DNA from 4 places in the Pseudaquabacterium rugosum genome. Region 3 is predicted to be linked to each of the others. Evidence: predicted binding sites of a transcription regulator. Region 3 holds the regulator's gene; each other region holds the start of a gene.
What was found. Region 3 encodes FNR, which switches genes on or off when oxygen is low (the NO sensors DNR and NnrR bind a similar motif). Its sites were predicted from a motif close to TTGATNNNNATCAA; they were not measured.
Positions count from the first base shown of each region.

Region 1: AACH11_RS05060 (universal stress protein) is a predicted target of FNR. The motif match lies at 3,978-3,991, and genes of this name have one in related genera.
Region 2: AACH11_RS01475 (OmpW/AlkL family protein) is a predicted target of FNR. The motif match lies at 1,602-1,615, and genes of this name have one in related genera.
Region 4: AACH11_RS10380 (TraR/DksA family transcriptional regulator) is a predicted target of FNR. The motif match lies at 1,266-1,279, and genes of this name have one in related genera.

Region 1 is NZ_JBBUTF010000004.1:165,788-170,838, forward strand. It holds gene ppk1 (polyphosphate kinase 1) at 1-1,075, shown strand, start outside; gene AACH11_RS05050 (SixA phosphatase family protein) at 1,184-1,651, shown strand; gene AACH11_RS05055 (Ppx/GppA phosphatase family protein) at 1,737-3,257, opposite strand; gene AACH11_RS05060 (universal stress protein) at 3,383-3,817, opposite strand; gene AACH11_RS05065 (DMT family transporter) at 4,066-4,959, opposite strand.
Region 2 is NZ_JBBUTF010000002.1:191,611-196,661, forward strand. It holds gene AACH11_RS01470 (5-formyltetrahydrofolate cyclo-ligase) at 127-732, shown strand; gene AACH11_RS01475 (OmpW/AlkL family protein) at 898-1,524, opposite strand; gene AACH11_RS01480 (YbaK/EbsC family protein) at 1,831-2,382, shown strand; gene AACH11_RS01485 (DUF1289 domain-containing protein) at 2,408-2,602, shown strand; gene AACH11_RS01490 (hypothetical protein) at 2,729-2,893, opposite strand; partial or broken gene AACH11_RS01495 (MFS transporter) at 2,823-4,515, shown strand; gene AACH11_RS01500 (hypothetical protein) at 4,630-4,818, shown strand; gene AACH11_RS01505 (universal stress protein) at 4,949-5,051, shown strand, end outside.
Region 3 is NZ_JBBUTF010000017.1:155,147-160,197, reverse strand. It holds gene AACH11_RS18370 (sulfite exporter TauE/SafE family protein) at 1-725, opposite strand, end outside; gene hemN (oxygen-independent coproporphyrinogen III oxidase) at 823-2,232, opposite strand; gene fnr (fumarate/nitrate reduction transcriptional regulator Fnr) at 2,435-3,178, shown strand; gene AACH11_RS18355 (nitrogen fixation protein FixH) at 3,299-3,604, opposite strand; gene ccoP (cytochrome-c oxidase, cbb3-type subunit III) at 3,681-4,598, opposite strand; gene AACH11_RS18345 (cbb3-type cytochrome oxidase subunit 3) at 4,630-4,782, opposite strand; gene ccoO (cytochrome-c oxidase, cbb3-type subunit II) at 4,797-5,051, opposite strand, start outside.
Region 4 is NZ_JBBUTF010000008.1:67,324-72,374, forward strand. It holds gene AACH11_RS10375 (NAD(P)/FAD-dependent oxidoreductase) at 1-1,129, opposite strand, end outside; gene AACH11_RS10380 (TraR/DksA family transcriptional regulator) at 1,326-1,727, shown strand; gene AACH11_RS10385 (hypothetical protein) at 1,804-2,184, shown strand; gene AACH11_RS10390 (sensor histidine kinase) at 2,244-3,740, opposite strand; gene AACH11_RS10395 (CheR family methyltransferase) at 3,737-5,051, opposite strand, start outside.

The DNA of each region.
Region 1 (5,051 bases), on a different contig from region 3:
CGAGCACGGCGACGTGCTGCTGCACCACCCGTTCGAGAGCTTCGATCCGGTGGTCGCCTTCCTGCGCGAGGCGGTCGAGGATCCGGATGTGCTGGCCATCAAGCAGACCATCTACCGCACCGGCGAGAAGTCCGAGCTGATGGACCTGCTGATCGAGGCCGCGCGCCGTGGCAAGGAGGTCACCGCCGTGGTCGAGCTCAAGGCCCGCTTCGACGAGGAGGCCAACATCAACTGGGCCGAGCGGCTGGAGGCGGTCGGCGTGCAGGTGGTCTACGGCATCGTCGGCTTCAAGACCCATGCCAAGCTGATGCTGGTCACCCGACGCGAGACCAGCCGGCGCGGCGCCGTTCAACTGCGTCGTTATGCGCATCTGTCGACCGGCAACTACAACCCGAAGACCGCGCGGCTGTACACCGACATCGGCATGCTGACCGCCGACGAGGCCCTGACGGCCGATGCCGACGCCGTCTTCCATCAGCTGACCTGCCTGACCCGCGTGCGCACGCCGCGCCTGCTGCTGACCGCGCCTTTCGTGCTGCACCGGCGCCTGATCGGTCTGATGGAGCAGGTGGCCGAGGCCGCGCGCGACGGCCGGCCGGCCCGCATCGTCGTCAAGGTCAACGCGCTGACCGATCCGGCGATGATCCACGCGCTGGTGCGCGCGGCCCGTGCCGGGGCCGAGGTCGACCTGATCGTGCGCGGCGCCTGCCTGCTGCCGCCGGGCCTGGTCGGCCTGACCGAGCGCGTCCGCGTGCGTTCGATCGTCGGGCGCTACCTCGAGCACACCCGGGTGCTGTATTTCCGCTGGGGCGAGCACGATGACGACGAGGCGCTCTACCTGAGCTCGGCCGACTGGATGGGGCGCAACATGTTCCGCCGCATCGAGCTGGCCTGGCCGGTGCGTGATGCGCGGCTGCGCCAGCGGGTGATCGACGAATGCCTGGTGCCCTATCTGCACGATGCACGCGACGCCTGGTGCCAGCAGTCCGACGGACGCTATCTGCCGGTGGCCGCCGATGGTCCGGGGGCCCAGCAGGCGTTGGCGGCGCGCTACATGACGCGGCCCCTGCGCTGACCCCCGGCAGGCGCCGCAAAGCGCCTGTCATGCGCCGGATCGACACTGCAGCGCCCGCGCTCCGCGGGCGTGATCTGGGCGGCGCTCGACGCGCTGCGGACCGACGAGATGGACCTGATCCTGTGGCGCCATGCCGATGCCCGTGACGCCGAAGACGGCGAGGACGACCTGCTGCGCCCGCTGACGCCGCGCGGCGAGAAACAGGCGCGGCGCATGGCCGAATGGCTGGACCGCCTGCTGCCGTCCGGTACCCGCGTGCTGGTCAGCCCGGCGCGCCGGGCGCAGCAGACCGCCGACGCGCTGCAGCGGCGCATGCGCACGCTCGACGCGCTGGCGCCGCAGGCCGGGCTGTCGCAGCTGCTGACGGCCGCGCGCTGGCCGGAGAGCCCCGAGCCGGTGCTGGTCGTCGGCCATCAGCCGACGCTGGGCCAGGCCGCGGCCTGGCTGATGACCGGCGAGCTGCCGGCCCATCCCTGGTCGATCCGCAAGGGCTCGATCTGGTGGCTGCGCCGCCGTGAACGCGAGCACGGCGCCGAGGTCGTGCTGGTGGCGGTGCGCACGCCCGACCTGATGTGACGGCTCGATCGCCGGTGCTGCCGGGACCGGCGGCACCGGCCTGAGCGGCAGGCCGGCCGGCCCGCCCGCTCGCTGGTCGCCCCCGTCAGGCGGCCTCGTCGAGCCGCAGGCGCAGCACGCCGCTGCGCTCCCAGGCCTCGGCCTCGTCGCGCAGCAGGTGCAGCGTGCGCGGATGCTGGTCGGCCCAGGCACGCGGCACGCGCAGCCGGGCCTGGCGGCCGTCACGGCGGAAGGCCAGCAGCTGGCCATCGACCAGGCCGCGCGCGTGGCACTGGATCACCGCCAGCCGCAGCGCCATCAGCTGCCACGCGAAGCGTTCGCCGCTGAGCGCGGCCTCCAGCTTGCGCAGGCCGCCGCGCTGGCCCAGCGCGAGATCCGCCATGCGCCGTTGCTGGCTCTGCGAGAACCCCGGTGCGTCCACATGGCCGACCAGATAGGCGCAGTGGCGGTGGTGGTCGTGGTGCGAGACGCTCAGGCCGATCTCGTGCAGCGCGCAGGTCCAGGCCAGCTCGCGCCGGGCCTCGCCGTCGTCGCCGTCGGTCTGGCCGCAGGCGGTGTCGAACAAGGCCAGCGCGACATCGCCGACCCGGCTGGCCTGGGCGATGTCGACGTTGAAGCGGCGCTGCAGTGCGGTGACCGTCAGATCGCGCATGTCACCGCCGGCCTGGCCGCGTGCGGCTTCGTGGCGTTCGTGCAGGTCGATGATCACGCCCTGGCGCAGTGCGCCCTTGGCCGGTCGGATCGCCTGGATGCCGAAATGCGTGCACAGCGTGTGCAGCAGCGCCAGACCGCCACCGATGATCGGCTTGCGGTCCTCGCGCAGCGTCGGCAGCGACAGCGCATCGACATGGCCTGCGGCCAGGCACTGGCGGATGCACCAGTCCAGCCCCTCCGGCGTGATCGTCCCATCGGTGATGCCGGCGCCGGCCAGGATCTGGGACACCGCACCGGCCGTGCCCGATGAGCCCAGCGCCTCCTGCCATTGGCCGGCGGCGAAGGATTCCAGCGCTTCCTCGAGTTCGGCGCCGGCGGCGATCTGTGCCTGGCGGAAGCCGTCCTCGGTGTAGCGGCCGTCGGGGAACCAGCGCATCGACAGGCTGACGCTGCCGGTCTTGAACGATTCGGCCAGGCGCGGCGTGCGGCCGCTGCCCAGGATCATCTCGGTGCTGCGGCCGCCGATGTCGATGACCAGGCGTGGCACCTCGGAGGGTTGCAGAAAGGACACGCCGGCGTAGATCAGCCGTGCTTCCTCGCGCCCGGAGATGACCTCGATCGGATGGCCGAGCGCGGCCTCGCCACGGACCAGGAAGTCATCGCGGTTGCGGGCCTCGCGCAGCGTCTGCGTGGCCACCGCCCGGACCTGCGAGGGCATGAAGCCCTGCAGGCGCTGGGCGAAGCCCCGCAGGCACTCGAGGCCGCGCTGTGCCGCCTCTTCGGTCAGGTAGCCGTTGGCATCGAGCCCGCCCCCCAGGCGCACGGTCTGCTTGAGGTAGGCGATGCGCCGGTAGCGGCCCTGCTGCAGCTGGGCGATCTCGAGACGGAAGCTGTTGGAGCCCATGTCGATGGACGCCAGAGGCGTCCCGGGGCTCGGCAGGGAATGCGGCATGGATGCATGCTAACGCGGCCGGCGGCACGCCGCGGTGCGGCCGGCGGGACAGGGGGCTCCGACGCCCCGCCGATCATGGGGCGGCAGGGGCGTGCGTCGGCTTCGGGACCGAACCGGCCGGCGTCTCAGCGCACGACCAGCACCGGCAGCGTGCTGTGCGTGAGCACCTTCTGCGTCTCGCTGCCGATCAGCAGCGCGGCCACGCCGCGGCGGCCGTGCGAGGCCATCACGATCAGGTCGCAGCCGCGTTCGCGCGCATGTTCGAGGATAGCTTCCCACGGATGCAGGGCCTCGACGGTGGCGCCGTCGGCCGTGATGCCGGCCGCCCTGGCCGCGTCCAGCACGGCCTGCACGCGGCCGGTGGCCAGGCGCTCCTGCGCGTCGTAGTACTCCTGCGGCGGCACCGGCTGCATCTCGCTGATGGCGCTGTAGGGGAAGGGCTCCTTGACGCTCAGGGTGCTGAGCGCGGCGCCGCTCAGGCGGGCCAGTTGCACGGCCGACTGCACGGCCTTGGCGGTGATCTCCGAACCGTCGGTGGGAACAAGGATGCGGGTGTACATGGAGCAGCTCCTGCGAGGCGAGGGCAGCGGCCGTCGACATCTGCGGCGGCCGTCGGCCGGGCGGGGCCGGGCCACGGGATCACCGTGGCCACGGTGTGCGGCGCACCCAGTGTGCGTCGCCCCGGACCGTTCCAGTGTCGGACGATGCCGCGGCCATCGATTGACCCGCATCAAGCGTCGCGCAGGCGGTGTGGACGGCGGGCGTCCCGTCGTCGGCTCGCGGGTCGGGCGCGTGGTCGCGGCGGCGCTCAGTGCTCGCTGGCCGGATCGTCGGGTGCCTGCGGCAGCTGGCGGCGGCGCAGCAGCGTGGCCATGATGCCGGCGCTGACGATCAGCGCCATGCCGGCCACCGTCAGCGGCTCGAAGGGGTCGTCGAACAGCCAGGCACCGTAGATGCAGCTGAAGACGATGCCCAGGTACTGCAGGCTGGCATTGACCAGCGGCCGGCCGACCGCGTAGGCCCGCGTCAGCAGCAGCTGCGCGCTGGTGGCCAGCACACCGACGGTCAGCAGCAGCGCCGCGCCGCGCAGGCTGTGGCCATGCCATTGACCGACGGCCGTGGTCAGCGCCGCGCCGGCCGCCAGGCCGCCGAGCGAGAAGTAGAAGACGACGCGTTCCTCCGGTTCACCGACGCGGCCCAGTGCGGTCACCTGCAGATAGGCCAGCGCCGCCAGCATGCCCGAGGCCAGACCGCTGAGCGCGCCCCAGAGCTGTTCGCGATCCAGCGATGGCCGCAGCATCAGCACCACGCCCGCGAAACCCGCCAGCACGCTGCCGATCAGGCGGCCGTCGACGCGCTGGCCCTGCACCAGCACGGCGCCGCCGATCAGGAAAGCGGCCATCCAGACCGAGGACATGTAGTTCAGCGTCACCGCGGTGGCCAGCGGCAGCAGACTGAACGCGTGGAACCACAGCACCAGCGACGTGACGCCGACCGCACTGCGCCAGACATGCATCATCGGTACACGGGTGCGCAGCGTGACGCCGCGTCGGCGCGTCCATGCCCACAGCAGCAGTGCGCCGGTCAGGCCACGATAGAACACGATCTCGTCCGGCCCGTAATGGGCCGAGGCCAGCTTCACCGCCACCCCCATGGTGGCGAACAGGGCGCTGGCCAGCACCATCATCAGGGCAGCAGACATGGGCCGGGATTGTCGTCGGATCGCCTGCCGTACCGGGCGCGCGCCCCTGTCCACGGTCGTGGGAATGGGTGCGTTGAAAAAAATGGGGCGAC
Region 2 (5,051 bases), on a different contig from region 3:
GAGCCGGCCCCGTCACCGCGCGCCCGCCACGAACCCGGACGCACCGGGCGACGGCCCGGTGCAACAGTCCAGCCCCGTGCTGGACTACCGCCCCCGCCGGGCCCGCGGCGCCGCACAATCGGCGCCATGAGCGACGCCTTCAAGTTCAAGCTCGACCCCCCCCGCGACAAGCCCAGCCTGCGCAAGCAGCTGCAGGCCGAACGCCAGGCGATGGTCGACCGCGCGGTCCGCAGTGACCAGCTCGCGCACGTGTTGCGGGTCTTCCTGGTCACGCGCAAGGAGAGTTGCATCGGCGCCTACTGGCCGATCAAGGGCGAGTTCGACGCCTTGCCCGCGCTCTACCGCTGGACCGAGGGCGAGGCCTTCCGCTCGATCGGCCTGCCGGTGATGAACCGCCAGACCCGGCACCTGAGCTTCCACGTCTGGTACCCGGGCTGTCCGATGGAGGAGGATGCCTACGGCATTCCCAAGCCCAAGGACACCGCCCAGTTCGAGCCCGAGATGCTGCTGGTGCCCTGCGTGGGCTTCGGCCCCGGCGGTGTGCGCCTGGGCTACGGCGGCGGCTTCTATGACCGCACGCTGGCCTCGCTGCAGCCACGGCCCTACACGGTGGGCGTCGGCTATGCGCACGGCTACATCCCCTGGCTGGACGCCGAACCGCACGACATCCCGCTGGACGCGATGCTGACCGAGGATGGCGTGGCCTGGTTGCGCCCCGAGACGGCCGGCTGATCCACCGTCCGGCCGATCCTCGGCCGGACGAAAAAAAGGGCGTCGCCCCGGTCCAGGACCGGGAGGGACGCCCATGCAAGCCGGCGGCTCTCGCCTGCCGCCGGTGTTCTCGTCGCCCGCGACGACGCGGACCGGGCCGCGCGCGGCCCTGTTCAGCTCCGTGGATCAGAAGCGCTTGCCGACGCCGATCGAGAACAGCACCGGGTCGACCTTGAACTTGCCCACGCTCACCTCGTTGGCCAGCACCTTGGTGCCGATCTGCACCTTCTTCACGTCGACGTTGAGCAGATAGCCGTCGAACAGCGGCACGTCCACGCCGGCCTGGATCGCGAAGCCGACGCTGTCACGCTTGAGGTTGACGTCGGCGCTCAGGGCCGTCGAGGCGGCATCCAGATGCACGTCGGAGATGTTGGTGTAGTTGATGCCGGCGCCCACGTACGGACGGAAGCCCGGCAGGCCGGTCACGTGGTACTGGCCCAGCAGGGTCGGCGGCAGGTGCTTGAAGGTGCCGGCGTCGGCGTTCAGGGCGCCCGAGTGCACGGTCTGCTTCTGCGGCACCGTCAGGATCAGCTCGGCGGCGAAGTTGGGCGTCACGAAATAGGTCAGGTCGACCTCGGGCAGCCACTTGTTGTTGATCGTCAGACCCAGGCCGGTGCCGTCCTTGTCGGCCGAGTTCAGGTGGGTGGCGCGCACACGCACGAGGAAGTTGCCGCTGTCCTGGGCGGCGGCGGGGGCGGCGGCCAGAACGGTGGTGGCGGCCAGGGCCAGGGCGGTGAGCAGGCGGGCGGTCATGTCGTTAACTCCGAAGATGAGGCGTGCGGCCGCAGGGGCCGTGGACGTGATTGCACGCCGCGCGGCCTCATCCGGACTTGGTCCCGATCAAGTCGGGCCGGCGATCGGCGCCCTCGTGCGTCCCGGCTTTGACCGGGCGCAAGCCGGCGCGACCGGCCGTGGCGGAGTCGCCACACCGGCGGTGACGTTGGCGCGCCCCTCACGCCCCTCACAATGGCCGGACCTCGGGCCCGCCGCTGTCTGCCGTGCCCGGGTCGTCCTTCCCGCGGGGCCGTGAGCCCTGCCTGCCACCCCGTGCCGATCCCGATGACCGACGTCCCGTCCTCTTCTTCCGCCGTGCCCGACCTCCCTGCCGCGGCCCGTCTGGATCCGCCGCGCCCGGCGGACGGCTTCGAACGCGTGCGCGCGGTGCTGCGTGCCGCCGCACATCCCCATCCGCCACTGTGGCTGGACACGCCGGCGCGCACCTGCGCCGAGGCGGCCGCCGCACTCGGCGTGCGCGAAGGCCAGATCGCCAAGAGCGTGGTGTTCCGCCACCTGGAGCAGCCGCGGGCGGTGCTGGTCATCGCCAGCGGGGATCGCCGGGTCGACGTGGCCAAGGTCGCCGCCCTGGTCGGTCCGGTCGGGCGGGCGGATGCCGCCTACGTGAAGGCGCACACCGGCTTCTCGATCGGCGGCGTCTCGCCGGTCGGCCATGCTGAGCCGCCGCTGCTGCTGCTCGATGCCGATCTGGCCCGCTTCGATGCGATCTGGGCCGCCGCCGGGCACCCGAATGGCGTCTTCCGCGCCAGCATCGACGAGTTGCAGGCGCTCACCGGCTGCCCGCTGTCGGACGTCTGCGAGGACGCGGGTGGCTGAGCCGGAGGGCCGTGGGACGGCGGTCATGTCCGGACCGGCCCCGGCCCTCGCGTCGCCCTGTGTGCGCCGCTGCGGCATCGACGCGCGAGACGGCCTGTGCACCGGGTGTGGCCGCAGCCTGGACGAGATCACCCGCTGGCGCACGATGAGCGATGCCGAGCGCGCGGCGGTCATGTCCGGCCTGGCGGCCCGCCGTCGCGCACGGCCGGTGGAAGGCTGACGCAGACACCCTGCGCCGCGCCCTGGGCCTGCGCTGGGACTTACCCGGCGTGCGGGCTGATTTTCCGCATGGCGGGAAGCGGGCTCCGGGTTGGCCCTGGATCTGTAAGCTTCTGTTGGCTTGGCGTCAGAAATCGGTCAGAGCCCCTGCGAATAGTCGCTTCTGCGTGATGTCCTCTTGCCGGACATCAACATCCCTCGTTGGAACAGGAGACAAAGGCATGGCCACACTTGCGCAGAACGGCGCCCGGGCGACCGCGGCCCCGATGACCAAGGAAGAGAAGAAGGTCATCTTCGCGTCCTCACTCGGCACCGTGTTCGAGTGGTACGACTTCTATCTGTACGGCTCGCTGGCCGTGTTCATCGGCAAGCAGTTCTTCGCCGCACTGGACCCGACGGCGCAGTTCATCGCCTCGCTGCTGGCGTTTGCCGCCGGCTTCATCGTGCGGCCGTTCGGGGCGCTGGTCTTCGGTCGCCTGGGCGACATGATCGGGCGCAAGTACACCTTCCTGGTCACGATCCTGATCATGGGTCTGGCCACCTTCATCGTCGGCATCCTGCCCGGCTATGCCACGATCGGCGTGGCCGCGCCGATCATCCTGGTCGGCCTGCGCATCCTGCAGGGCCTGGCCCTCGGCGGTGAGTACGGCGGTGCCGCGACCTATGTCGCCGCAGGGCCGCCGCGGCGCCTACACGGCCTGGATCCAGACCACGGCGACGCTCGGCCTGTTCCTGTCGCTGATGGTCATCCTCGGCACCCGCACGCTGCTCGGCGAGGAAGCCTTCGCCGCCTGGGGCTGGCGCGTGCCGTTCATCGTCTCGATCCTGCTGCTGGGCATCAGCGTCTGGATCCGCCTGTCGATGAACGAGTCGCCGGCCTTCAAGAAGATGAAGGAAGAGGGCAAGGTCTCCAAGGCGCCGCTGTCGGAATCCTTCGGCCAGTGGAAGAACCTGAAGATCGTGCTGCTGGCGCTGTTCGGCCTGGTCATGGGCCAGGGCGTGGTCTGGTACACGGGCCAGTTCTACGCGCTGTTCTTCCTCGCCAACGTGCTCAAGGTCGACAGCGCGACGGCCAACGTGCTGGTCGCGGTCTCGCTGATCATCGGCACGCCGTTCTTCGTCATCTTCGGCTCGCTGTCCGACCGCATCGGCCGCAAGCCCATCATCCTGGCGGGCATGCTGCTGGCGGTGCTGACCTACTTCCCGCTGTTCAACGCGCTGACCAAGGCCGCCAACCCCGAGCTGGCGGCGGCCCAGGCTGCCGCCCAGATCAGCGTGAAGGCCGATCCGTCGAGCTGCTCGTTCCAGGGCAGCCCGATCGCCCGGGAGGTCGACTTCACCTCGCCCTGCGACATCGCCAAGCGCGCGCTGACCCAGAACTCGGCCAGCTACTCGAACGAGGTCCTGCCGGCCGGTTCGCCGACCGTCATCAAGATCGGTGACAAGGAACTGATCCCGCCGACGGCCACGACCACCGCCGGTGGCCACAAGTTCGACGAAGCCTCGGACAAGGCGATCAAGGCCTTCAAGAAGGAACTGACCGAGACGCTGAAGGCCGCCGGCTATCCGCCCAAGGCCAAGCCGATCCCCTTCATGAGCGGCCAGTGGTGGACCATCGTCGCCATCCTCGCGGTGCTGGTGATCTACGTGACCATGGTCTACGGCCCGATCGCCGCGATGCTGGTCGAGCTGTTCCCGACCCGCATCCGCTACACCTCGATGAGCCTGCCGTACCACATCGGCAACGGCTGGTTCGGTGGCCTGCTGCCGTCGATCACCTTCGCGATGGTGGCCTCCAACGGCAACATGTTCCACGGCCTGTGGTACCCGATCGTGATCGCCAGCGTCTGCTTCGTGATCGGTCTGCTGTTCGTCAAGGAGACCAAGGACGTGGACATCTACGCCCACGACTGAGGCCTGCCGGCGTCACCGGACGGGTGCCACCCGCGCACGTCCGGCCGATGCCTCCCGATCGTGAGGGACGCCGGCGCTCAGGCCGGCGTTCCCGTTCGTGCGCCGCGATGGCGCGTGTTCCATCCCCTGCTGACCCTCGATCCGATCATGTGGAAAATCCTGCTCGCCTTCATCGTCTTCGCCGGTGCGGCCCTGTTCATCCTGAAGCAAGCCGGTGGCGACATCGACATGACGGGCGAGAAGCACGGCGTCGAGACCTCGTCGGAGCATGCCGCTCCGGCCTCTGATGCGGCTTCGCACTGAGACCCTGCACGCATCGGTGTGCGGCCACGGGCCGGACTTGCGCCCGGTCAAGTCCGGTCAGGCCGGCGTCAGCCACAGTGGGGTCCATCGGGGCGCGAGGCGCTCCGCAACCCCCACAGGAGGCTCACGCATGTTCCGTCATCTCTTCGTGCCGGTCGACGGCAGCGAACTCAGTGAACGCGCGATGCGCACGGCCATCGGTCTGGCCGCCAAGCTCGGAGCCCAGGTCACGG
Region 3 (5,051 bases):
CAGGCCGAGGCCGAGGCCAATGCCAGCCCGGCGAGCCGGATCGACATCACGGACCAGCGCTGCGCCCGGCGTGGATCGATCCGATGCCCGGCCAGGCGCCACCACAACCACGGGCCGAACAACAGGCCGGCGGCCGATCCGGCGGCAAAGCCGGTCATGACCAGTGCGCCCTGCCAGGGCCGCGAAGCCAGGGCGGCGACCAGCAGCGCCGACTGCAACAGCCCGCAAGGCCAGGCGGCCCACAGCAGACCCGCGCCGCCCGCGCGCAGCCAGCGTCGTGCATCGACGCGGGCCACGCCGGGGCGCTCGCCGGGCAGCGCGACGACGGCGTGCTGGCCTTGTGGCGGCCGCACCGCGCCCGACCGCTCCATCCAGCCAGGCTGACGCCCCTGCCACAGCAGCCAGACGCCGAGCACCAGCGCCGCGACGTGCAACAGCGTCCACAACGGACGCAGCACGGCCACCGCCTGCCCCAGGGCCGACAGCGCGCCGACGCCAGCCGCCACGACGGCACCGGCTGCCGCATAGGACGACGCCCGGCCCAGATGGAAGGCCAGCAGCGGCAGCAGGTCGGCGACGGACCTTGACGGGGCACAGCCCCCGCCCTCGCCCCCATCGCGCGGCGGCCCGGCCAGGGCCGTGCAGGCGGCCCCGCACATGGCCAGGCAATGTGCGCTGCCCGCCAGGCCCATCAGCACGGCGCTGCTCAGCAGGCTCTGCCACATCTCGGTCCCATCCTCTCGCGCATGCCCTGCGCGTCACACCGATCCGATGACCGGGCCGCGGACCCGCTCCAGGGCCCGGCCAACGCCCGGGATCAGCTCAGATGATGCGCGAGAAACGCTCGCGGGCCTGGTCGGCGCGCAGATGACGGTCGAACACCGCCGCCACCGCCCGCACGAAATACCAGCCCAGGGCCGTGACCTGGATGGCCGCGGGCTCGACCTCGACCAGACCGAGGTTCTGCAACTCGGCCAGTTCATCGAGTTCCGGGCGGAAGTAGTCGCGCACCCGCACCAGATGGGACAGCTCGATCGATTCGAACTCCAGCCGCCCCTGGCACATCAGCGCCATCACCACCGCGCGGCGCAGCAGATCGTCACGGGTGAGGGCCAGGCCGCGCACGACCGGCAGCAGGCCCTGCCGCAGGGCGTCCGCATACTCCTCGATCGTCTTGGCATTCTGGCTGTAGGTCGCGCCCATGCGGCCGATGGCCGACACGCCGAGCGCGATCAGGTCGCAATCGGGCTGGGTGCTGTAGCCCTGGAAATTGCGGTGCAGACGGCCCTGCCGCTTGGCCTGGGCCAGCGCATCGCCCGGCAGCGCGAAATGGTCCATGCCGATGTAGGCATAGCCCAGCGCGTTGAAGCCGCTGATCGCGCTGCCCAGCATCTGCACCCGGGCCTCGGGCCCCGGCAGTTGCAGCGGATCGATGCGGCGTTGCGGCTTGAAGCGCTGCGGCAGATGGGCATAGGCATACAGCGCGATGCGGTCCGGCCGCAGTTCGCCGATGCGCTCGATGGTCTGCGTGAAGCTGGCCGGGGTCTGGCGCGGCAGGCCGTAGATCAGGTCGGCGTTGATCGAGTCATAACGCAACTCGCGGGCGGCCAGCACCAGATCACGCACCAGCTCCCAGGGCTGGACGCGGTGCACGGCTTTCTGCACCTCGACATCGAAGTCCTGCACGCCGAAGCTCAGGCGATTGAAGCCCAGCGTGCGGAAATGCGCCAGCCGCTGCGGCGTGGCCGTGCGTGGATCGACCTCGATCGAGATCTCGGCATTCGGCGCGAGACGGAAGTTCTCGCGCAGCAGGTCCATCAGCCGCGTCAGTTCCTCGTCACTGAGAAAGGTCGGGCTGCCGCCGCCGAAATGCAGCTGGCTGACCGCCTGCCCCCGACCGAGCACCTCGACATGCAAGGCGATCTCGCGCGCCAGCAGGTCGAGATACTCCGCCGCCCGCTCATGGTGCTTGGTGATGACCTTGTTGCAGGCGCAGTAGTAGCAGACCGATTCGCAGAACGGAATGTGCAGGTACAGCGACAGCGGCGGCTTGCCACCGACGGTGGCGCCGGTGGCCCGCTGTTCCAGCGCCTGGCGGTATTCGGCGGCACCGAAGGCCTCGACGAACCGGTCGGCGGTGGGGTAGGAGGTGTAGCGCGGGCCGGGCCGGTCGAGCCGGCGCAGCATCGCCTCGGTGAGGACAGGGACCTCGTCGGCTTGGGCGGTGGACATGGGAGCGGACTGTGCCAAAGCCCGCGCGCCCGGACTTGACCTGCCTCAAGCGCGGCCGAGCGGACACACCGAACAATCCCGCAGACCGACGCGCAGAGGCCTTCCCGGCACGGCCCGCCATCCCGTCGGTCAAGCATCGAACACCCGCGTGGACGGCACGTTTGATCTACCGCAGCCGCCACTCACCCCAGATAATCCGTGCATGACCACGACACCTGACGTCCCGAAGCTGCGGCTCGAGCCCTTCAAGGTCGCCTGCTCCAGCTGCAACCTGCGCGAGCTGTGCCTGCCCGTGGGTCTGTCGCGCGACAACCTCGACCGACTGGACACGCTGGTGGCCACCCGCCGCACGGTCGGCCGCGGCGAATCGCTGTTCCGCGCCGGCGACGCCTTCCAGTCGCTGTACGCGGTGCGCACCGGCTTCTTCAAGACCTGCGTCTCGTCCGAGGACGGCCGCGACCAGGTCACCGGCTTCCAGATGGCCGGCGAACTGCTGGGCCTGGACGGCATCAGCACCGACCTGCACACCTGCGACGCCGTCGCGCTGGAGGACTCGCAGGTCTGCGTGATCCCCTACAACACGCTCGAGGACGTCGCCCGCGACTTCACCGAGCTGCAGCACCAGTTCCACAAGATCATGAGCCGCGAGATCGTGCGCGACCATGGCGTGATGCTGCTGCTGGGCTCGATGCGGGCCGAGGAACGCCTGGCCGCCTTCCTGCTGAACCTCACGCAGCGCCTGCAGGCGCGCGGCTTCTCCGGCTCGGCGCTGATCCTGCGCATGACGCGCGAGGAGATCGGCAGCTACCTCGGCCTGAAGCTGGAGACGGTCAGCCGCACCTTCAGCAAGTTCCAGGACGACGGCATCCTGGAGGTCAAGCAGCGCCAGATCCGCATCATCGACCAGAGCAAGCTGCAGAGCCTGGTCAACGGCGCGAACTGCTGAGTCCGCGGGGCGAAGGGCGCACGGCCGCCCGCAGCGCCTCGCCGGAAACGACGAAGCCCGCACGGCCTGGTGGCCATGCGGGCTTTTTCTCATGTGTCGCGGACGGGCCGCGCCCCCGCTTCAGCGCCCGCGGCCGACGGCATCGGCGGCCGCCGCCGTCGCCGCATGGTTGCGCGCCATCATCGCCGGCGTCTCGCCCGACGGCCGCACGGCCGACTGCACGGTGGCGCGGTCGACCAGTACCTCGTCGGCATGGCGGTAGGCGATGACGGCGGTCGTCAGTCCGGCGACGACGACGGCCAGCGGGCCACCGACGACCAGCCAGACGATGCCGTAACGCCACCAGGGACGCCCGGCCTCCTCGTGGTCGGGGCCCGGGGCCGCGGAACGGACGGAGGAGGCGGCGGCGCGGATCGAATCGGACATGGAAGGGCTCGCGGGTCGGGCCGGGCTGCTCTGCTGCCCGGCGATCAGGAGAGGAACGGGCGTCGGCGCGTCACGCTCACGGCGCGGCGGCGACGGTCGTCTTCTGCGACAGGCTCCAGACGTAGGCCGACAGCACGTGGATCTGCTCCGGGGTCAGGCGCTTGCCGAAGGCGGGCATGACGTTGGTCTTGCCCTGGTTGATGATCGACACGATCTGGCCCTCGCCCCAGCCATGCAGCCAGACCTTGTCGGTCAGGTTGGGCGCACCCAGCACCGGGTTGCCCTTGCCATCCGGACCATGGCAGGCCGCACAGGCGGCGAACTTGCCCTGACCCAGCTGCGCCGCGACGCTGCTGTGCGCACTGCCCGACAGGCTCAGCACGTAGTTGGCGACGTTCTTGACGTCATCGCCACTGCCGACGGCCGCAGCCATCGGCGGCATCATGCCTTGACGCCCTTCGGTGACGGTCTTCTTGATGTAGTCGGCACCGGTGCCGCCCAGCCAGTCGGCGTCGGTCAGGTTGGGAAAGCCCTTGGAGCCGCGGGCGTCCGAGCCATGGCACTGCGCGCAGTTGTTGGCGAACAGCCGCTCGCCGATGCCCATGGCCTGGCCGTCCTTGGCCAGATCCTCGGCCTTCATGGCGGTGAACTTGGCGTAGACCGGGGCCATCGCCTCGTTGGCCTTGGCCTGCTCGGACTCGAGCTGGCCCACGCTCGACCACTTGAACGTGCCGGCATGGGTGCCCAGGCCAGGGTAGAACGTCAGGTAGGCGGCGGCGAAGACGATGGTCAGGATGAACAGGCCCATCCACCAGCGCGGCAGCGGGTTGTTCAGCTCGCGCAGGTCCTCGTCCCAGGTGTGGCCGGTGGTGTTGTCGTTGGCCATCACCTTGCGCTTGCTGGCCACGGCCAGCACGAACACGCAGAAGATCAGCCCGCCGACCGTGATGCCGGCGACCCACAGGGCCCAGCCGGCGTTGATGAAATCACTCATAGAAAACTCTCCGTGAGGGGTGAGTGAAGGCCTAACGGGAGACCTGATCGTCGTCGACGAGCGGCAGACGCTCGGCATCGGCGAAGCCCGCCTGCTGGCGGCGGCTCCAGGCCCAGACGCAGATGCCGACGAACAGCACGAACATCAGCAGCGTGGCGATGCTGCGCAACAGGTTCAGATCCATGTCAGGCCCTCCGGTCACTTGCGGGCCGTGCCCATCACCTGCAGATAGGCGATGACGGCGTCCATCTCGGTCTTGCCCTTGACGTCTTCGGCCGCCTTGGCGATCTCGTCGTCCGCGTAGGGCACGCCCACGGTGCGCAGCGCCTTCATGCGCGGCGCCATGCTGGCGGGATCGATGGTGGCTTCCAGCAGCCAGGGATAGGCCGGCATGTTCGATTCAGGCACCAGATCCCGCGGGTTGTTCAGGTGGATGCGATGCCATTCGTCGCT
Region 4 (5,051 bases), on a different contig from region 3:
CATAGTCCTGCAGCAGCCCGGCGTCCGCCGCGGCCGATGCCGATGCCCGATCGTGCGGTGCGGCCAGGGCCCCGTGCAGGGCCGCGGCCGCCAGCAGGCCGGTCTCCATCGCCTTGCCGATGCCCTCGCCGGTGAAGGCATAGGTGCTGCCGACGGCCTCGCCGGTGGCCAGCAGGCCGGGGCGACCCCAGCGCGCGCCATCGAGCGAGCAGCGCAGCGGGGCGCCCTTGAGCGGCGCGACGACCTCGCCCTCGCGCAGCAGGCGGCCGGCGTCGGCATGCACCTCGCCGAAGATCTGCATCACGTCGCGCAGGTTGACGTCGGCCATGCGGGCGCGGCCCTGCGCGTCGATCGAATGGCTGCCCGACAGGCCGACGCCGACGTTGAACAGATCGTCCGGCCCCGGGAACACCCAGCCGTAGCCGCCGCGCAGCCGCGGGTGCCAGACCACCTGCAGTGTCCGCAGCCGGCCGGCGAGCTCCGGATGGCGGACATGGGTGCGCACGGCCATCGCGCTCGGTGTCTGGCGCTCGCACAGGCCGGCGGCCAGCATCGCGCGCGGACGGGCGCCGGTGGCCAGCACGGTCCAGCGCGCCGGCAGCTCGATGCTGCGCCCCCCCTGGCTCAACCGCGCGCCGCACACGCGGCCCGCCTCGTCCAGCAGCGGCCCATCCCAGCGCCAGGGCGCCGCGAAGCGGGCACCGGCCCGCACGGCGGCCCGGCACAGGATGTCGTCGAGCACCCGCCGGGGCAGCACGGCCAGCTGGCCCGGTACATCGACCTGCCCGCCACGCGGTGCGATGCAGGTGACGGCCTGCAGCCGGCGGGCCCGGGCCATCACCTCCTCGTGCACGCCCAGATGGTGCAGGGCGGCATGGGCATCGGGGATGAGGCCGTCGCCGCAGACCTTGTCCCGCGGGAAGGCCTGCTCGTCGATCAGCAGCACATCGTGCCCGCGGCGGGCCAGGGCCTGGGCGCAGGCGCTGCCGGCCGGGCCGGCGCCGACCACCAGCACCTCGCAGGAGGGCGGCAGGGCCGTCGGTGGCGGATCGCCCGGCCCGGCGTGCGGGCCGTGGCCAGCGGCCGGTGCAGGGGGGAGGAGAGGCGCGGCGGGCGAGGCGGAGGTCATCGGCGGCGGTGCGGTCGGCCATCCTGCGGGGCCGCCGGGTGGGGCGACTCGAAGCATTTCATTGTAGGCAGCCCCCGGCCGGCCCCCGGCGCGCACGCCGCTGGCCGCATGCCCCCGGGTGTGTGCCCCCGCACGCTTGACACGGCTCAAACAGGCCCGGCCGCCACAGTGCCACGATGGGCCCAAGGAGAACGCGATGACCCCCTCGAGCCCCGCCCCCCTGGACCCTGAACAACGGCGTTGGCTGCACGAGACCCTGCAGCAGCGTCGCCTGGAGCTGCAGCACGCGCAGCAGGCCCATCTGGGCGGTGGCAGCCGTGCCGAGCATGCCCGCGAGGTGCTGCTGCAGGACGGCGACGACGCCACCCAGCGCGATGCCGAGCGCGAGCTCGACCTGGCGCTGACCGACCGCGAGGTGGTCGCGCTGGCCGATGTCGATGCCGCGCTGCGGCGGCTGGAGACCGGTCGCGCCGGCCAGTGCGAGGCCTGTGGCGAGCCGATCGCCTGGCCCCGCCTGCGCCTGCAGCCGACCGCCACGCACTGCATCGACTGCGCGAGCGGACTCGAACGCGGCCGGCCACGACCGGCCACGCTCTGAGCCGGCGCGGCCGCCTCACCCACCCGGTCACGACGCCGCCGCGGCGCCTGACCTCCCACCCCCAACCGGAGATCCCATGACCCTGTTCCACGCCGTCGTCACCGTCGACCACCATCAGGCCCAGGTGCTGCAGTTCGATGCCGAACATGTGCTTGCCCAGAAGGTCAAGAGCCACAGCCACCACACCAAGCAGCATGGCAACACGGTGCGCACCGAGCACGAGTTCTATGCCGACGTCTGCGATGCACTGGCCGGCATTCCCGAAGTGCTGGTCACCGGTTCGCGCAACGCGATGGCCGACTTCCGCCACTACGTCGAGAAGCACCGCGCGCCGCTGGCCGCCCACATCGTCGGTTGGGAGACCATCGATCATCCGACCGAAGGCCAGCTGATCGCCTTCGCGCGCCAGTACTTCGTCAAGTACGACCGCATGGCCGGCACGCCGATCCCGAGCTGATCCCGAGCGGATCCCGGCCCCGCGGTTCCGGCGTCAGGAGCCCGCCGCCCGGCGTCCGGTCAGGCCGCCGGCAGCGTGAGGCGGAAACAGCTGCCGACGCCCGGCTCGGAGCGCGCATCCAGCCGGCCGCCCATGGCTTCGGCCAGGCCGCGCGCGATGCTCAGGCCCAGGCCGGTGCCGCCCACCGCCGTGCGTTCGGCACCGAGCCGGTTGAAGGGCTCGAACAGGTGTTCGAGCTGCGCTTCGTCGAGCCCGATGCCGCCGTCGGCGATCTCGATCCAGACCCGGCCGGCCGCGGTGTCGCGGCCGCAGCGGGCCTCGACCCAGCTGTCGCGCCGGTTGTACTTGATCGCGTTGCTGACGAGGTTGGTCAGCACCTCCCAGATGCGGCGGCCGTCGCCGCGGGCCAGCACCTCGTCCGGCGCGGCGGCGCCGTCTTCGGTCCCGTCCTGCGGGGTCGGCCCGGCCACCCGCAGACGCAGACCCAGCGCCGTGGCCGCGGCCTCCTGCAGCTGCATCACGTCGCGCACCGTCTGCCGCAGTGGCACGGCTTCCTCCTGCAGCTGCAGCGCGCCGCATTCGAGCCGCTGCAGCTCCAGCACCTCGTTGACCAGGCCCAGCAGGTGTTCGCTCGCCTGGCGCATCAGGCTCAGCCGGCGCTGGCCCTCGCTGCTGCACACGTCGCCCTGCAGCTGCAGCAGATGGGTGAAGCCGATGACGGCGTTCAGCGGCGTGCGCAGCTCATGGCTCAGGCGCGACAGCAGCTTGGACTTGGCGCGGCTGGCGGCCTCGGCCAGGGCCTGCTCCTGCTGGGCCCGCAGCGCGGCCTGGTGGGCCTGCTGGGCCTCGACCCGCGCCGTGCGGTCATTGAACAGGCACAGGAACAGCCCGGCCGGCGGGCCGTCGCGCCGCGCGAGGGTCGCCCCCGGTGCGACCAGCCCCTCGCGCAGCGGCAGGCGGCACAGCCGCAGATCGGCCCAGCGGCGGCGGCGGTCGAAGGTCAGCACGGCCATGTCGTCGAGGGCGACGCTGACGCCCTCGTCACGGCAGCGCAGCAGGGCCAGCGCCAGTTCGCGTTCGGCCTCGGGCTGCACCAGCAGCCGGCGCAAGGGCAGCGGCATGCTGCGCAGCGCGCCGGCCAGCGCGTAATCCTCGGTCGCCCGGGCATTGGCGTCGACGATCACGCCATGTTCGTCGATCAGCAGCGCCGGCTGCGGCAGCAGGCGGAACAGCGTGCTGAACCAGTCCAGCGTGCGCGACATCCGCAGCTGGGTCTCCTCCAGCTGCTGGTTGCGGGTCTCGAGTTCGAGCTGGTAGAGGCGGAAGACCTGCTCCAGCGGCGCGCTCAGGCGGGCATCGGTGCCGAGCAGGGTCTGGGCCGCGACCGTCTCGCCGGCGCGCAGGTGGTCGAGCGCCGTCTGCAGCAGATCCTGCAAGGCGTCGTGGCGGTGAGGGCCGGGGCCGGGCCCGTCCTCGATCGTGACCCGGCTGTCGGCCAGTGGCGCGACGGGCCGCGTGGCGGGCAGGTACGACGACGGACCGGGCAGGGTGTTCATGGTCGATCAGGTCCGGAGTCTGCATCCAGGGCCGCGGCGGATGCCGGCGACGGACGGTACCAGCGGGTGATGTCCAGGTGCGAGACCACCGCACCGCTTCCCTCGCCGTGGGCCGCGCCGTCCAGCGGCAGGGCCTGCAGCGCGAACCAGCGGGGCTCGTCCGGGGCATCACAGGGATAGATCAGCTCGACGCGGTCGCGCTGGCCGGCCAGCAGCTGCTGCAGCTGCAGCAGCACCTGCCCGGCGTCCGGGGTCGTCGAGCGGGCGACCACGCCGAGGTAGTTGACGCCGATCTCGGTGTGGGCCTCCAGCGGCCGGCCTTCAGCGTCGCAGGCGGCATTGGCCTGCGCGAACGCGCGCCAGGCGCGGTTGACCTGGGTGATCGTGCCCAGGCGGTCGAGCACCGCGATGTGCTGCGGCAGCGAGTCGATCAGCCGCTGCAGCCGGCGCGCGTCGTGCAGCCGGGAGACGTCGACCAGGCTGAGCACCGCCCGTCGCCGTGCGCCGCCCTCGGCGTAGCCGACCACGCGGGCCAGGTGGCGCTGGCCCTGTGGGCCCATGAGCTCGCGCTCGATCAGCGACTCGCCGGCCAGGGCACGGGTCAGGTCGCCGACCAGCTCGGGGTAGTCGATCTGGCAGTTGAAGTCGCCGATGTGGCGGCCGACGTCCTCGCGCCGCAGGCGGAACAGCGGCTGCGCCTCGGGCGTGAAGCGCACCAGGGCGAGCGCCGGATCGACGAACAGCGTGGCGATGCCGGTGGCCTGCGACATGCCTTCCAGGTCGGCGTTCAGCGCGTTGACCAGGTCGAGCTTGGCGTTGTATTCGGCATTGACGGTGTAGAGCTCCTCGTTGACCGACTGCAGTTCCTCGTTGGTCGACTGCAGCTCCTCGTTCGAGGACATCAGCTCCTCGTTGGCGGCCTGCAGCTCCTCGTTGGCCGCCTCCAGCTCCTCGATGCTGCCCTGCAGCGTCAGCCGGGTGTCCGACAGCTCGCGCTCCAGCCCGGCCAGACGGTCGAGTTCGGCGCTGTCGAGTGGCCGCTCGTGGGCGCGCGGGCCGTCGTCGTCGGGCAGCGTCTCGATGCTGGCCAGCACGCAGCCCTGGCCTTCCTCGCTGGCGGGCAGCGGCCGCGCGACGACGCGCACGCGCAGCTCGCGGCCGTCGAGCTCCATCCACAGCGGTGGCGCGGTGCAGGGCTGGCGTTCGCGCAGCGCGCGCTGCACCGCATTGCCCACCACCGCGCCCAGGCGCGGCGGCAGCAGGCGGATCGCGTCCAGGTTCGGCTGGCCGCCGGACACGCGCAGGAAGCGC